DNA from 4 places in the Streptomyces sp. ITFR-6 genome. Region 1 is predicted to be linked to each of the others. Evidence: riboswitches for the same ligand, from Rfam matches in the RefSeq annotation. Region 1 holds a riboswitch; each other region holds the start of a gene.
What was found. A riboswitch is a leader RNA that binds a small molecule or an ion and turns the genes downstream of it on or off. The one in region 1 is predicted to bind thiamine pyrophosphate.
Positions count from the first base shown of each region.

Region 1 (4,068 bases):
CTTCGCGATGCTGCACGACGTGGCCGGCGGCATCAACCGGGTGACGATGGCCGCCCTGGTCACCGTGGAGTCGGGCAGCCCGCAGGTGACCGAACCCCATCTGATCAGTGCCTGGCGGTGGACCCGGCCCGAGGAACTGCCGACGCCGCTGTTCGACCCCTCGGCGCAGATCCTCGCGGCCTGGCGCCCCGATCTCGGCATCGAGCACCCGCCCGCCCACCGGCTGGCCGTACTGCCCGAGGGTTCACAGGTGAACCCCTAATTCATTATTCATTTGCCTAGGGGTCGTAGGCACAGTTAGCGTCGATGTCATGAAAGCCGTGACCGAGCAGGACATCCGCACATCGTTCGTCAACTGCTCCAAGGGGGAGGCCAAGCGTCTGCCGCTCCCGCGCGATTTCGAGGAGCTGCCGTGGGAGGATCTGGACTTCCTCGGCTGGCGTGACCTGTCCGCTCCCGGGCGCAGCTACATCGTCACCGAGTACGACGGCCGGACGGCGGGCATCACGCTCCGCTTCCCCTCCCAGCAGCGCGGCTTCCTGCACCGGAGCATGTGCTCGCTCTGTCTGACCACACACCCCGGCAGCGGGGTCTCCCTGATGACCGCCCGCAAGACCGGGCAGTCCGGGCGCGAGGGCAATTCGGTCGGCCTGTACATGTGCACCGACCTGGCCTGTTCGCTCTACGTCCGGGGGAAGAAGGCCGTCCCCTCCGGCGCCCGGTTCAAGGAGTCGCTGACGGTGGAGGAACAGATCGCCCGCACCTCGGCCAACCTCACCGCGTTCGTGGCCAAGCTCTTCAGCTGAACCGGGGACCGGCCGGGCCCTGTCGGCCTGCCGGAACTCCGGCGTGATCGGGTGCGCACCGCCTCCCGTCGCGCTCCGCGCACACGCACCCGGCTATCCTGGCCGCCACACCGGACACGGGGTGCCCCGCACAGGGGCTGAGAACACACCCGTCGAACCTGAACCAGTTAGCACTGGCGGAGGGATGTCTTCATGTCATTGCCGTATGCCCAGGACGAGCGCGCGGCCACGGACCCGCGGCCCGCGTTCGACGGGCGGATGCCCACCGCCCCCGGCGATCTGCGCGTCGAGGCGCACGGGATAGCGCCCGTCCCCGAGGACCGCCGCTACGGCGGGCCCGGCCGGCTGTTCACCGTCTGGTTCGCCCCCAACCTGACCATGACCGGGGTCTTCACCGGCACCGTCGGGATCGCGCTGGGCCTGGACTTCGCCACGGCGCTCACCGCCGTCGTGCTCGGCACCCTCGTGGGCGCCGTGCCCACCGCGTATCTGGGCACCTGGGGCAGTCAGACAGGTGCCGGGCAACTCCCGCTCGCCCGGCTGGCGTTCGGCCGGGGTGTGGTGCTGCCGGGCACGCTCCAGTGGCTGTCGTCCATCGCCTGGGACGCGCTGATCGGGCTGTTCGGCGGGGAGGCGCTGGCCCAGTTGTGCGGCTGGCCCTTCTGGCTGGGAGTGCTGGTCATGATGGCGGCCCAGGGCGCGCTCGGCGTCCTGGGATACGAGGTGATCCACCGGCTCCAGACCGTGATGACCTTCGTCCTGGCCGCCGCCTTCGCGGTACTCGCCACGAAGCTCCTGGACGGGGTGCACCCCGCCGCGACCGGCAGCGCGCACGGCGCGGACCGGGCGGGCGCGTTCGTCCTGACGTGCACCATCGCCCTGAGCCTGGCACTGTCCTGGGCGCCGTACGCCAGCGACTTCAGCCGCTATCTGCCGCGCACCACGTCGCGGCCCCGGATGTTCTGGTGCACGCTGCTCGGCATCAGCGTCTCGTTCGTGGCGGTCCAGACGCTCGGCCTGTGGGGTGCGTCCGTCTTCACCGACCAGACCGCGCACGGCATCGACACCCTGCTGGGCGGGGGCGCGCTCGGAGCGTTCGGGCTGCTTGCCGTGGCGCTCGCCGCGCTGTGCAGCAACGCCATGAACGACTACAGCGGATCGCTGGCACTGCAGACCATGGGCGTCCGCCTGCCGCGCCCCGTCGCCGCCGCACTGGCCGCCGCCCTCGGCTTCCCGCTCGTCCTGTGGATGCACGCGGCAGACACCACGGCCCGCTTCCAGAACGTGCTGCTGCTCGTCGGCTACTGGATCCCCGGGTTCGTCGCGATCGTGGCCGTCGACTGGATCGTCCGGGCCAGGGCCCGCGGCGGCTCCCCCGTCGACCTGGCCGCCGAGAGCGCCCGCCCCCAGCCGTGGTGGCCGGCCCTCACCGCCTTCGCCGTCGCCTTCGCCGCGGCGGTGCCGTTCATGAGCACCGGCCTGTACGTGGGCCCGGTGGCGCGGGCGCTGCACGGGGCGGACCTCGCCTACGGGGTGGCGTTCCTCGCGGCCCTCGCCGTGTACGCCCCGCTGCGGCTGCGCCGCCGCGCCTGACGGCCTTGGCAGGGCGCGTCACGCCTTCGCGGTCTCCGTCTCGCCGTGCACGTAGCGGCCGCCGCGCAGCAGCGAGACGACCGCGGCCACCAGGCACGCCGCGATGGCGAAGTCGAAGGCCACGGAGAGGCCCTGCTCGAAGGGTCCGGAGATCAGCGTCGGGAAGAAGGCCCGCCCGGTGAGGTAGTCGGCGTGGCTGGTGGGCAGCTGTGCCAGGGCCTCCGGGCCGAGCAGGCTGCGTACCGGGTTGTATCCGAGGAGCGCCGCGAACAGCACGCCGACCGGTGGCAGGGCCGCGACGCGTGCCGCGTCGGCGGACGGCACGCTCTGCTCGGTGAGTCCGTGGGCCAGCGTGTCCGGAAGTGTACTCGCGAGCCCGGCGATCATCAGCGAGAAGAAGATGCCGATCGACAGCACCGTGGCGGAGTTCTGGAAGGTGGTGCTGATTCCCGCGCCCACCCCTCGCTGGTCCGGCGGCAGACTGTTTATGATCGCCGCCCGGTTGGGCGAGGCGAAGAGCCGCATGGCCAGACCGTTGACGAGCAGGATCAGGGCGAAGAGCCAGTAGTCGAAATCGACCGGCAGGGCCTTGAGCGCCACGAAGGTGGCGGCCGCCAGGAGCATGCCTCCGGTCGTGAACAGCCGGGCGCCGTAGCGGTCCGAGGCCCACCCGGAGAACGGACCGGCGATCAGGAAACCGATCGTCAGCGGCAGCATGTAGATACCGGCCCACAGCGGGGTCTGCTCGAAGCCGTAGCCGTGCCGGGGCAGCCAGATCCCCTGGAGCCAGATGATCAGGATGAACATCAGGCCGCCGCGCCCAAGGGACGCCAGGAGACTCGCCACGTTCCCCGCTGTGAAGGCGCGGATGCGTAACAGCGCCAGATGGAACATCGGCTGGGCGACCCGGGTCTCGATCAGACAGAAGAGCCCCAGCACGGCCAGCCCGCCGACGATAGCGGTGATCACCCCTCCGCCCACGCCCTGGAGCACCCGCATCCCGATCAGCCACAGCGCGCCGGCTGTGCCGTGCATCCAGGTCACCGAGAGCAGTACGGAGAAGAGCGTGAAGACCGCGAATGCCAGGTTGTACATCCGGACCCGGCCGTACATGTCACCCAGCCGGCCGAAGCTCACCACCAGGACCGCGGTGACGACCATGTAGCTCATGATCAGCCAGAGCAGCAGGCTCGTGTTGCCCGGCTGGAGGGGGTCCGCTCCGATGCCGCGGAAGATGTCCGGCAGCGCGATGAGGATGATCGACAGGTTGATCGTCGCGATCAGCACACCCAGCGTGGTGTTCGACAGCGCGATCCACTTATAGCCCGGACCCAGTGGGTCCTCGGCGCCGCCGAGGCGTACGGCTGTGCTCTGCATCGGACCATCCCGCCCGTCGGAGGTACCTCGGCCGCCTACGGGAGCCAAGCTATTCCCGGGCCCCGGCACAGCCAGTCCTGATACTCCGGTGAAGCACCCGCCGGATACCTCAAGGTACGAGCGGCCCGGGAGGCGTGTACTCCGCGGCCGGGGGATCGAGACCGCCGTGAGCGCCCACAACTCCGGCTGGTGGTGGGGTCCGGGCAACCCGGACGCCACCACCGTGGTGGCCATCACCCCTGGCCCCGAGCGCGGGCCCCCGCCGCCCCTGGGGAGAGATGTGGCCGGAGCT
Region 1 is NZ_CP134612.1:681,281-685,348, forward strand. It holds gene RLT59_RS02925 (nucleotide triphosphate diphosphatase NUDT15) at 1-262, shown strand, start outside; gene RLT59_RS02930 (FBP domain-containing protein) at 312-806, shown strand; TPP riboswitch at 914-1,008, shown strand; gene RLT59_RS02935 (purine-cytosine permease family protein) at 999-2,399, shown strand; gene RLT59_RS02940 (MFS transporter) at 2,418-3,776, opposite strand.

Region 2 (4,068 bases), 3.4 Mb from region 1:
TGAGACTGCTGGAGGCCGTGGGCGCCCATCGTGACGGGGCGCCGGCCAAACAGCTCGCGCGTGAGGCGGGACTCCCGCTGCCCACCGCCTACCACCTGCTGCGCACCCTCACCCACGAGGGATATCTGCGCCGGGAGAACGGCGTCTTCCTCTTCGGCGCGGCCGCCGAGCGGCTGGTGGGCGACGGCGCTCTGCAGAACCGGCGCAGCCGGATGACCCAGTCCCTGGACCGCTGGCGGGACATCATCGGGGCCCCGGTGTACTGCGCCGTCTACCGCGACGGCGAGATCGAGCTCGTCGCCGTCGCCGATACCCCGGCCACGCCCGCGGTGGACGAATGGGCCGCGTTCCAGGAGACCGGGCACGCCCACGCGATCGGCCAGTGCCTGCTGAGCCAGCTCGACGAGAAGGCCCGCGAGGACCACTTGGACCGGCATCCGGTGCGTCCGCTGACCCGGTACTCCGTACGCGACCGCGCGGCACTTCTTGAACGGCTGCGATCCCTGGAGCGAACGGAACCCGTCATCGAGCGGCAGGAATACGCCCTCGGGACGGTCTGCGCGGCCATCCCGATCGCGGCCGGTTTCACGGCTGCGGCGATGGCCATTTCGGTACCTCTCGACCAGGAAGAACGGTTGCTCCCCGCGGTCGAACGACTACGTGGCGAAGTGGCCAGCCTCTTGCGTTCGTTCGTGTTCTCTATCAGTATCTGAAAAATCACTCCTTGTGATCTGCTATCGCGTGCACCACGATGGCGTCAATAGGGCCATGGGGGATCATTCCTGGCCAGATTCATCTACTGCGGGGTTGAACGATGCGCGAGTCGGTTCAAGCTGAGGTCATGATGAGCTTCCTCGTCTCCGAGGAGCTCTCATTCCGTATCCCGGTGGAGCTCCGGTACGAAGTGTGCGATCCGTACGCGATCCGGATGACCTTCCATCTCCCCGGCGATGCCCCGGTCACCTGGGCTTTTGGCCGCGAGCTGCTGCTCGACGGCCTCAACAGCCCCAGTGGCGACGGGGACGTACACATCGGGCCGACCGAGCCCGAAGGACTGTGCGACGTCCACATCCGGCTCCAGGTGGGGGCGGACCGCGCTCTCTTCAGGGCGGGTACGGCACCCCTTGTGGCGTTTCTCGACCGGACGGACAAGCTCGTCCCGCTCGGCCAGGAGTGCACGCTGGGTGACTTCGAGGGCAATCTGGAAGAGGCATTGGGGCGAATTCTGGCCGAGGAACAGAACGCGGGCTGACGGGAGCCGCCTTATCGGGGCCCGGGTGCCGGTCGAACATCACACCTGCCTAACGGGTGAATCACTCTCCGTGTGTGACCGTTCAGGCCTTCGCCCGTCGCCGTCGTCCTCTGCCACTCCGTACGGGTGCCGAAGCCCCGGCTTCCGCGCCGACCCCCGTACGGTCCGCGGCGACGACCAGTGCCGCGAGCGCGGTGGTCACCGGCACCGAGGCGACCAGCCCGATCGAGCCGACCAGCGTCCGCACGATCTCCTCCGCCACCAGCTCGCTGTTGGCCACCGTGCCCACGCCGCTCTGGGCGATCGAGAACAGCAGCAGCAACGGCAGCGCCGCGCCCGCATAGGCGAGCACCAGGGTGTTGACCACCGAGGCGATGTGATCCCTTCCGATTCTGATACCTGCCCGGTAAAGCTGCTTCGCACTCATCGTCGGGTCCGCCTGGTGCAGTTCCCAGACGGCCGATGTCTGGGTGACCGTCACATCGTCGAGCACCCCCAGGGAGCCGATGATGACGCCGGCCAGAAGCAGACCGCTCATGTCGATGTGCGGATACAGGCCGTGGATGAGGCCGGTGCTGTCGTCGGTGTTCCCGCTCAGGCTCGCCCAGCCGATGAAGAGCGAGCCGAGCAGCCCGATCAGCAGCAGCGAGATCAGGGTGCCGACGACGGCGACGGAGGTGCGGGCGGTCAGCCCGTGGCAGATGTAGAGGGCGATCAGCATGATGGCGCTGGCCCCGACCACCGCCACGAGCAGCGGATTCGAGCCCTGCAGGATGGCCGGAAGGATGAACAGGGTCAGCACGGCGAACGACAGGGCGAGCGCCACCAGTGCCATGACCCCGCGCAGTCTCCCCACGACGACCACCGCCACGGCGAAGATCCCGGCCAGCAGCGCCATGGGGAACTTCCGGTTGACGTCCGTCACGGAGTACTGGAGGTCATGGGGCGCGTCGGGGGCGTACGCGACCACCACTTCCTGCCCCTCCCGCAGCTGTCGCGGTGCGCCGGGCTGCACCACCTCGATGAAGGTGCGCCCCTTGTCCTTGCCGCTCGTGACCTCGACCGTGGCCTTCTCACAGGGTGCGGCCCCGCCGCCACCGGTCGTCGGGTCCTTGGTCGACGGGGTCTCGCCCTCGACCGGCAGCTGGGCCGCGTTCACGTCCTTGCAGTCGACCTTGTCGACGTTCACCACCTTCGCCTGCTGGGTCTGCCGGTCGAAACCGACACCGGTTCGTTCGTGCGCCGGCGCACCACCGGGCCAGAGCACCACGAGCCCGACGGCGACCGCGGCCGCGAACGGGATCAGTACGGCGGCGATCACCTTGCGCAGGTGCTTGGACACGGGTGCGGCAGGGCCGTGCGCGTGAGTGTGGGTGTGCTGAGGGGACGGCTGCTCGGGAACGATATGGGGAGACGTCACCGGCCGATCATCGCAAGAGGAGCGGGGCCCACTGTTCAGCACACCCGTGAGGGCGTTAGCGTGGTGGCACCTTTGCACACGCGGGAGCTCGGAGCACCGGGCTGAGAGGGCGCTGATCTCCGTACATCCGTACGGGACAAGCTGCGCCGACCGCCGAACCTGTTACCGGGTAATGCCGGCGTAGGGAGTAGGTCTCATGACCACAGCGGATGCACGCATGCCTGCCTCCAGTCAGAACGACGAGGGCGGTCGGAGCGACGGGGCCGGTCCGAGCGACAAGGCCAGGAAGTCCATCGGCTGGCACAAGGGGTACGTCCAGGGCTCGCGCCCGGACCTCCGGGTGCCGGTCCGTCAGGTGCACCTCACCAACGGCAAGGACGTGACGCTGTACGACACGTCGGGGCCGTACACCGATCCCGCCATCGACACCGATGTCCGCCGCGGACTCACGCCGCTGCGGGAGAACTGGATCATCGCCCGCGGCGACACCGAGGAGTACGCGGGCCGGGCCGCCCGCCCCGAGGACGACGGGATCAAGCACACCTCGCCGCGCGGAGGGCTGCGCAATCTGGACGCGGTCTTCCCCGGCCGCCCGCGCCAGCCGAGGCGCAGCCGGGACGGGAGCCCGGTGACCCAGCTCGGGTACGCCCGGCGCGGCGAGATCACCCCGGAGATGGAGTACGTGGCGATCCGGGAGAACGTCACGCCCGAGGTGGTGCGCGGAGAGATCGCCGCGGGCCGGGCCGTGCTGCCGGTCAACGTCAACCACCCGGAGATCGAGCCGATGATCATCGGTAAGCGGTTCCTGGTGAAGGTGAACGCCAATATCGGCAACTCCGCGGTGACGTCCTCCATCGAGGAGGAGGTGGACAAGATGACCTGGGCGACCAAGTGGGGCGCGGACACGGTCATGGACCTTTCCACCGGCCGCAACATCCACACCACCCGTGAGTGGGTACTTCGCAACTCCCCGGTACCGATCGGCACCGTGCCCCTCTACCAGGCACTCGAAAAGGTCGACGGCAGGGCGGAGGAGCTGACCTGGGAGATCTACAAGGACACCGTCATCGAGCAGGCCGAGCAGGGCGTCGACTACATGACGGTCCACGCGGGCGTGCGCCTCCCGTATGTGCCGCTGACGGCCCGTCGCAAGACCGGCATCGTCTCCCGGGGCGGCTCGATCATGGCCGCGTGGTGCCTCGCGCACCACAAGGAGTCGTTCCTGTACGAGCACTTCGAGGAGCTCTGCGCGATTCTCGCCTCGTACGACGTGACGTACTCGCTGGGCGACGGGCTGCGCCCCGGATCGATCGCGGACGCCAACGACGAGGCGCAGTTCGCCGAGCTGCGCACGCTCGGCGAACTGAACACCGTAGCCAAGCGGTTCGGCGTCCAG
Region 2 is NZ_CP134612.1:4,051,093-4,055,160, reverse strand. It holds gene RLT59_RS18310 (IclR family transcriptional regulator) at 1-713, shown strand, start outside; gene RLT59_RS18305 (SsgA family sporulation/cell division regulator) at 815-1,252, shown strand; gene RLT59_RS18300 (YibE/F family protein) at 1,335-2,672, opposite strand; TPP riboswitch at 2,743-2,876, shown strand; gene thiC (phosphomethylpyrimidine synthase ThiC) at 2,869-4,068, shown strand, end outside.
Region 2: it holds a riboswitch for thiamine pyrophosphate, as region 1 does, so the genes downstream of both, thiC (phosphomethylpyrimidine synthase ThiC) here and RLT59_RS02935 (purine-cytosine permease family protein) in region 1, are expected to answer to the same signal.

Region 3 (4,068 bases), 1.4 Mb from region 1:
TTCGTCGGTGTGATCGTGGTCGCCGTCGTCGTCGGCCTCTGGGAGCTCACCTCCCGGCTGGAGGAGCGCAAGGGCATCAAGGCGCCGCTCGTACCCCTCGCGGTCGGTGGCGCCGCCATGGTCGTGGCCGGTTACGCGCGAGGCGCCGAGGGGGCCTGGGCCGCGATGGCGCTGACCGCTCTCGCGGTGCTCGTCTGGCGGATGACCGCACCGCCGGAGGGCTACCTCAAGGACGTCACGGCCGGCGTCTTCGCCGCGTTCTACGTCCCGTTCCTGGCCACCTTCGTCGCCATGCTCCTGACGGCGGACGACGGGCCCATGCGGGTGCTGACGTTCCTGCTGCTGACCGTGGTCAGTGACACCGGCGCGTACGCCGTCGGCTGGCGGTTCGGCAAGCACAAGCTCGCGCCCCGGATCAGCCCCGGAAAGACCCGCGAGGGCCTCTTCGGAGCGGTGAGCTTCGCGATGGTGGCCGGGGCGCTGTGCATGCAGTTCCTGATCGACGACGGCTCCTGGTGGCAGGGCCTGCTGCTCGGCCTCGCGGTCGCCGCCAGTGCCACCCTCGGTGACCTGGGCGAGTCCATGATCAAGCGGGACCTCGGAATCAAGGACATGGGCACGCTGCTCCCCGGGCACGGCGGCATCATGGACCGGCTGGACTCCCTGCTGCCGACCGCGCCGGTGGTCTGGCTGCTGATGGTCCTCTTCGTCGGCTCCGGCTGAGCGTCCGTACGCGTCAGCACGGGTGAGGGCCCACCGTTCTCGGACGGTGGGCCCTCACCCGTGTCCGGTGACGTCAGCCACGTTCCCGCAGGGCCGAGCGCATGTGCTGGCGGAGCTCGATCGCCCGCTCGCGCCTCTCCAGCACGGCTGATATCTCCTGCGGAGTCGGCGGGCCGTCCCGTCACTCCGGTTACCCCGTCCGGCCCGGACCAGGGCCTCTTCGGAGGAGGGCGGGGCATCGCCGCGTGTCTGCGACACTGGATGAACCATGCCTAAGCCCGGAGAACTCACTTTCGTCGCGCCCCGCGGAGCCAAGAAGCCGCCGCGGCACCTCGCCGACCTCACGCCCGCCGAGCGCAAGGAAGCCGTCGCCGCGACCGGCGAGAAGCCCTTCCGTGCCCAGCAGCTCTCGCAGCACTACTTCACGCGGTACGCGCACGACCCCTCGGAGTGGACCAACATTCCGGCCGGGTCGCGGGACAAGCTCGCGGAGGTGCTGTTCCCCGAGCTGATGTCCGTCGTCCGCCACATCAGCTGCGACGACGACACCACCCGCAAGACCCTGTGGAAGCTGCACGACGGGACGCTGGTCGAGTCCGTCCTGATGCGCTACCCCGAGCGCGTCACGATGTGCATCTCCTCGCAGGCCGGCTGCGGGATGAACTGCCCGTTCTGCGCCACCGGGCAGGCCGGTCTCGACCGCAACCTCTCCACCGCGGAGATCGTCCACCAGATCGTGGACGGCATGCGGGCGCTGCGCGACGGCGAGGTCCCCGGAGGTCCGGCGCGGCTCTCCAACATCGTCTTCATGGGCATGGGCGAGCCGCTCGCCAACTACAACCGCGTGGTCGGCGCCATCCGCCGGCTGACCGACCCGGAGCCCGACGGGCTTGGGCTGTCGCAGCGCGGCATAACCGTCTCCACCGTCGGCCTGGTGCCGGCGATGCTGCGCTTCGCGGACGAGGGCTTCAAGTGCCGTCTCGCCGTCTCGCTGCACGCCCCGGACGACGAGCTGCGCGACACCCTCGTCCCCGTGAACACCCGGTGGAAGGTGCGCGAGGTGCTGGACGCGGCCTGGGAGTACGCGGAGAAGTCCGGCCGCCGCATCTCCATCGAGTACGCGCTGATCCGTGACATCAACGACCAGGCCTGGCGCGGTGACCGGCTCGGCCGGCTCCTCAAGGGCAAGCGGGTACACGTCAACCTGATCCCGCTGAACCCGACACCGGGCTCGAAGTGGACCGCCTCGCGGCCCGAGGACGAGAAGGCGTTCGTCGAGGCCATCGCCGCCCACGGGGTGCCGGTGACCGTGCGGGACACCCGGGGCCAGGAGATCGACGGGGCCTGCGGGCAGCTCGCGGCGTCCGAGCGCTGAGGCCGGAACCGGCCGTGTAGCCTGGGCGTGAAATCAACTTCATATTCCGACAGGGGAGCGCCACAGCGCTGAGAGTGCGGCACCGAGGACAGGTTGGCCGCAGACCCTCTGAACCTCGCCCGGGTCATTCCGGGTAGGAAGTTCGGACCTTACTCAAGCTGTTGCGCCCTGCCCGCTTCCGGTTCTCCACCGGCGCGGGCAGGGCCGCGTCTCTTCCTGGTCATCTCCAGGAGGAATCACATGAGCACCACCAACAAGGTCGCGGTGGCGGCCGTCGCCGCCGCGATCGGCGCGACCGCGCTCGTCGGCTGCGGCAGCTCGGACGACGCTTCGTCCGGCTCGTCCGGTACCAAGGGCACCGGCTCCAAGACCGTCACGCTCGTCAGCCACGACTCCTTCAACGCGTCCAAGGGCGTGCTGAAGGAGTTCACCCGGGAGACCGGCTACACCGTCAAGGTGCTGAAGAGCGGTGACGCGGGCGCCGCCCTCAACCAGGAGATCCTGACCAAGGGATCACCGCGCGGTGACGTGTTCTTCGGCGTCGACAACACCCTGCTCTCGCGCGCCCTCGACAACGGCCTCTTCACGCCGTACGCCGCCAAGGGCCTCGGCCAGGTCGCGTCCGATGTCCAGCTGGACGCCGAGAAGCACCGGGTCACTCCGGTCGACACCGGCGACATCTGCGTGAACTACGACAAGAAGTACTTCGCCGACAAGAAGCTCGCGCCGCCGAAGACCTTCGAGGACCTGGCGAAGCCCGCGTACAGAAACCTCCTCGTCACCGAGAACGCCGCGACCTCCTCGCCCGGCCTCGGCTTCCTCCTCGGCAGCATCGCCACCTACGGCGAGGACGGCTACCAGGACTACTGGAAGAAGCTGAAGAGCAACGGCGTCAAGGTCGTCGACGGCTGGGAGCAGGCCTACAACGAGGAGTTCTCCGGCTCCGCGGGAGGCAAGAAGGCCAAGGCCGACCGGCCGCTCGTGGTCAGTTACGCCTCCAGCCCGCCCGTCGAGGTGCTGTACGCGGACCCGAAGCCCAAGACCGCCCCGACCGGGGTCGCCACCGGGACGTGCTTCCGGCAGATCGAGTTCGCCGGTCTGCTCGACGGCGCGAAGAACGAGGAGGGCGGCAAGGCCCTGCTGGACTTCATGATCGGGAAGAAGTTCCAGGAGGATATGCCGCTCAACATGTTCGTCAGCCCGGTCACCAAGAGTGCGAAGGTGCCTGAACTCTTCACCGAGTTCGGGGCCACCTCGGACAAGCCCGCGACCGTCGCCCCGGACGCGATCGCCAAGAACCGTGAGCAGTGGGTCCAGTCATGGTCCTCGCTCGTAGTGAAGTAGCGAAGCCCCCCGTACGCGGACCGGGCGCGCGCGGGAAGGCCGCACGCTCCCGGTCTCGGCGCGGGAGCGCGGTGCGGCTCGGCCTGATGGCCGTGCCCGTCGCCTTCTTCGCGGTGTTCTTCGCCTACCCCGTCGTCGCGATCGTCGGACGCGGGCTCAAGGACGGCGGGGTGTGGCAGTTCGGACGGATCGGCGAGGTGCTGAGCCGGTCCGACATGCAGAACGTCCTCTGGTTCACGCTCTGGCAGGCGCTCGCCTCGACCGCGCTGACCCTGCTGATCGCGCTGCCGGGCGCCTATGTGTTCGCCCGGTTCGACTTTCCGGGCAAGCAGGTGCTGAGGGCGGCCGTCACGGTGCCGTTCGTCCTGCCGACCGTCGTCGTGGGCACCGCGTTCCTCGCGTTGCTGGGGCGCGGCGGCTTCCTCGACGACCTGTGGGGCGTGCGGCTCGACACCACGGTGTGGGCGATCCTGCTGGCCCATGTCTTCTTCAACTACGCGGTCGTCGTGCGCACCGTCGGCGGGCTGTGGTCGCAGCTCGACCCCCGGCAGGAGGAGGCCGCGCGCGTCCTCGGCGCCGGACGGTTCGCCGCCTGGCGGCGGGTGACGCTTCCGGCGCTCGCCCCC
Region 3 is NZ_CP134612.1:2,072,364-2,076,431, reverse strand. It holds gene RLT59_RS09150 (phosphatidate cytidylyltransferase) at 1-723, shown strand, start outside; gene rlmN (dual-specificity RNA methyltransferase RlmN) at 992-2,098, shown strand; TPP riboswitch at 2,140-2,256, shown strand; gene RLT59_RS09140 (thiamine ABC transporter substrate-binding protein) at 2,339-3,442, shown strand; gene RLT59_RS09135 (ABC transporter permease) at 3,529-4,068, shown strand, end outside.
Region 3: it holds a riboswitch for thiamine pyrophosphate, as region 1 does, so the genes downstream of both, RLT59_RS09140 (thiamine ABC transporter substrate-binding protein) here and RLT59_RS02935 (purine-cytosine permease family protein) in region 1, are expected to answer to the same signal.

Region 4 (4,068 bases), 5.8 Mb from region 1:
CGCACGCCCCGCCACCGGCGACGACGCCTCTGCGAAGTGGCGGCGCGGGATCCGGCCCGCCCGGTACGCGAGGCGCCCGCCCTCCACCGCGTGCCGCATCGCGGCGGCCATCAGCTCGGGCTCCTGGGCCCGGGTCACCGCCGAGGCGAGCATCACAGCCGCGCACCCCAGCTCCATGGCGAACGCCGCGTCCGAAGCCGTACCGGCGCCCGCGTCCAGGATCACCGGGACCCCGGCCCGCTCGGTGATCAGCTGGAAGTTGTGCGGATTGCGGATGCCCAGGCCCGAACCGATGGGGGAGCCGAGCGGCATGACCGCCGCGCACCCCACGTCCTCCAGCTTCCGGGCCAGCACCGGGTCGTCATTGGTGTACGGCAGCACGGTGAATCCGTCGTCCACCAGGATCTCGGCGGCGTCCAGCAGCTCGACCGGGTCGGGCAGCAGGGTGCGCTCGTCGGCCACCACCTCCAGCTTGACCCAGTCGGTGCCGAGCGCCTCGCGGGCCAGCCGGGCGGTGAGCACGGCCTCGCCCGCGGTGAAGCAGCCCGCCGTGTTCGGCAGCACCCGGATATCGAGCTTCTTCAGTACGGAGAGCACGGAACCCTGCACGGTCGGGTCGAGGCGGCGCATCGCGACCGTGGTCAGCTCGGTGCCGGACGAGGTCAGCGCGCGCTCCAGCACATCGAGGCTGGGCGCCCCGCCCGTCCCCATGATCAGCCGGGAGCCGAAGACGGTGTCCCCGAGGGTGAAGAGGTCGTCGGACACGGTCAGCCTCCCTGGACCGCGGTGAGGACCTCGACCCGGTCGCCGTCCGCGAGCGTCGCGGCGGACCACCGACCGCGCGGCACGACGGTCTCGTTCAGCGCCGCCGCGACCCCGGAGGGCGCCTCGGTCAGGGTCGCGACGAGGGCGTCCAGGGTGGTCCCCTCGGCGACGGCGACGGTCTCGCCGTTCACGGAGACGGCCAGGGAAGTGGGCGCGGTCATGCGGGCTGCTCCTGTCGTACGGGGGCGGCGGCCGGGAAGCGGCCGGGGGAGAAGGGGCGGGCCACCTCGGGCAGCTCGCCCTCGGCCAGCAGCCGCGCCATGGCGTCCCCGGTCACCGGGGTGAGGAGCACCCCGTTGCGGTGGTGGCCGGTGGCGAGGTGGAGGCCGGGCAGCGCGGTGCGGCCGAGCAGCGGGGCGTTGTCGGGGGAGGCGGGGCGCAGACCGGCCCGGGTCTCGGTGAGCGGCAGCTCGGTGATGCCGGGCACCAGCTCGTGGGCGTCGCGCAGCAGCTCGTAGACCCCGCCCGCCGTGACGGTGGTGTCCCAGCCCATCTCCTCGCTGGTGGCGCCGACCACCAGTTCGCCGTTCTCGCGCGGCACGAGGTAGAGGTGGCTGCCCCGGACCACGGCTCGGACGGTGCGGCTGAGGAAGGGGGCGTACGCGGTGGGTACGGTCAGCCGCAGCACCTGGCCCTTGACCGGGCGGACGGGCGGCCGGACGTGCTCAGGCACCCCCGCGAGCCGGCCGCTGAGGCTGCCGGCGGCGAGCACGACCTGATCGGCCGACAGCTCCGAACCGTCGGCCAGTACCACCCCGGTGGCCCGGTCGCGCACCACGGAGAGCCGCTCGGCCCGCTGCCGGTGGAAGACGACCCCGGCCCGCTCGCCCACCGTCAGCAGCGCGGCCGACAGCCGGCGCGGGTCGACCTGGTGGTCGCCGTCGACCCGCAGTCCGCCGCGTACGCCCGGCGCGAGCATCGGCTCCAGGCGCCGGCACTCCCGGCCGGTGAGCCACTGCGACTCCAGCCCGGAGCGGCGCTGCAGCTCGTGCAGCTCCCGCAGATGGGCGCGGTCGTCGGTGTCCAGCGCGACGGCCAGGGTGCCGCAGGCGCGGAAGCCGATGTCCTGACCGCTCTCCGCCTCCAGCTCGGCCGCGAACGCCGGATAGCGCGCGGCGGAGGCGAGGTTGAGCCCCAGCAGCATTTCCTCGCCGTAGTGCAGTTCGGTGACGGCGGCCAGCATTCCGGCCGCGACCTGGGTGGCCCCGCCACCCGGATCGGGATCGACGACCGCGACGGCCAGACCGCGTTGTGCGGCCCGCCAGGCGGTGACCAGGCCGATGACGCCGCCCCCGATGACGAGGACCTCGTACCCGCTCGTGCGGTGGACAGGCGTGGGCATCCAGCCCCTCCCTTCGCCGGCATGACCCGGATCAGGTTCGTACGGTCGGAGGCCGTCCAGCCTCCCTCTCAGCCCGGTACGTCCGGGCTCCCGCGAGTCTTTTACGTCAGTCACCCTAGACCCAGCCCCCCTGGGCGGGTAAAGCAGGAGGCCGGCGGTACGAGGACCGTGAGGAACCCCTTTCCTGACGGCCCGTCAGTTGATTAAGGTGGTCGGGTGAACGAGCAGCAGCGGGCAGAGCGGCCGGAGCGGCAGTCGGAGCGGGCCGGGCGGCGGGTGGTCGTCGTCGGTGCGGGCATGGCGGGTGTGCAGACGGCGGTGGCCCTGCGGGAGCAGGGCTTCACCGGCGACCTCACCCTCATCGGTGCCGAACCCCATCAGCCCTACGACCGTCCACCGCTGTCCAAGGCGGTGCTGCTCGGCAAGGCCGAGGAATCCGCCTTCGACATCGACTTCGAGACACTCTCCATCGAGTTGCGGCTGGGCCGCGAGGTCACAGGCCTGCGCGCCGCCGACCACGAACTGGACACCTCGCAGGGGCCCGTCCCCTACGACGTCCTGGTCATCGCCACCGGAGCCGAACCCGTCGTGCTGCCCGGCTCGGAGGGGGTGCCGGGGGTCCATCTGCTGCGCACCCTGGACGACGCGGCGCGGCTGCGGCCCGTACTGGACGCGGGGCACACCGTCGTGGTCGTCGGTGCGGGCTGGATCGGCGCCGAGTTCGCCACCGCGGCCCGCTCCGCGGGCTGCGAGGTCACCGTCGTCGAGGCCGCGGAACGGCCCCTCGCGGGCGCCCTGCCCGCCGAGGTCGCCGCCCCGATGGCCGCCTGGTACGCGGAGAGCGGCGCCACACTGCTGACCGGGGCGCGGGTGGCCGGGGTCGGGCCGGGCCGGGTGCTCCTGGCGGACGGCCGAAGCCTGCCGGCCGACGCCGTCGTCGTCGGGATCGGCGCGCACCCCGCCACCGGCTGGCTGGCCGGCTCCGGCGTCGCGCTCGGGCCCGACGGCTCCGTGACCGCCGACGCGGCGCTGCGCACCTCGCTGCCCGACGTGTACGCCGTGGGCGACTGCGCCTCCTTCCCCTCCGCGCGCTACGGGGCGCGGCTGCTGGTCCACCACTGGGACAACGCGCTCCAGGGCCCGCGGACCGCCGCCGCCCACATCATCGGGGCGTCACCGGACGGGGCGGAGCCGCCCGCCTACGACCCCGTGCCCTACTTCTGGTCCGAGCAGTTCGGCAGGTTCGTGCAGTACGCGGGCCACCACGAGGGCGCGGACACCCTGCTGTGGCGCGGCGATCCGGACGGTCCCGCCTGGTCGGTGTGCTGGCTGCGGGACGGCGTGCTGGCCGCGGTGCTCTCCGTGGGCCGGCCGCGCGACCTGATCCAGGGACGCAAGCTCATCGAGGCGGGGACACCGCTCGATCCGGAGCGGGCCGGTGACGCCTCGGTGCCGCTGAAATCGGCCGTACGCCAGTAGCCGCGCGCCGCCGACGGGGTGCGCCGGGCCCCCAAGGGCGGAGTCCGGGTATCGGCTGTCAGTCCGGGATGGCAGGCTTGTCCCGTGACCGAGATTGACGCAAAGATCGATGCTCTCGTCCCCGCCTGGCTCCACCTGCCCGATATCGCCGAAATGTTCGATATCCAGGTGACGCGCGTACGGCAGCTGGTCAAGGAAGGCCAGCTCATCGCCGTACGACGTGGTGAGAACCGGGCACTCCAGGTGCCTGCCGCCTTCATCGACGGCGACAAGGTGGTCAAGGGCCTCTCGGGGACCCTGACGCTCCTGAGGGACGACGGCTACTCCGACGAGGAGATGCTGGAATGGCTCTTCACCCCCGACCCGAGCCTGCCGGGCACGCCCGCGCAGGCGCTGAGTGAGAATCGCGGCACGGAGGTGAA
Region 4 is NZ_CP134612.1:6,434,634-6,438,701, forward strand. It holds gene RLT59_RS29270 (thiazole synthase) at 1-765, opposite strand, end outside; gene thiS (sulfur carrier protein ThiS) at 768-986, opposite strand; gene thiO (glycine oxidase ThiO) at 983-2,167, opposite strand; TPP riboswitch at 2,159-2,271, opposite strand; gene RLT59_RS29285 (NAD(P)/FAD-dependent oxidoreductase) at 2,384-3,646, shown strand; gene RLT59_RS29290 (Rv2175c family DNA-binding protein) at 3,731-4,068, shown strand, end outside.
Region 4: it holds a riboswitch for thiamine pyrophosphate, as region 1 does, so the genes downstream of both, thiO (glycine oxidase ThiO) here and RLT59_RS02935 (purine-cytosine permease family protein) in region 1, are expected to answer to the same signal.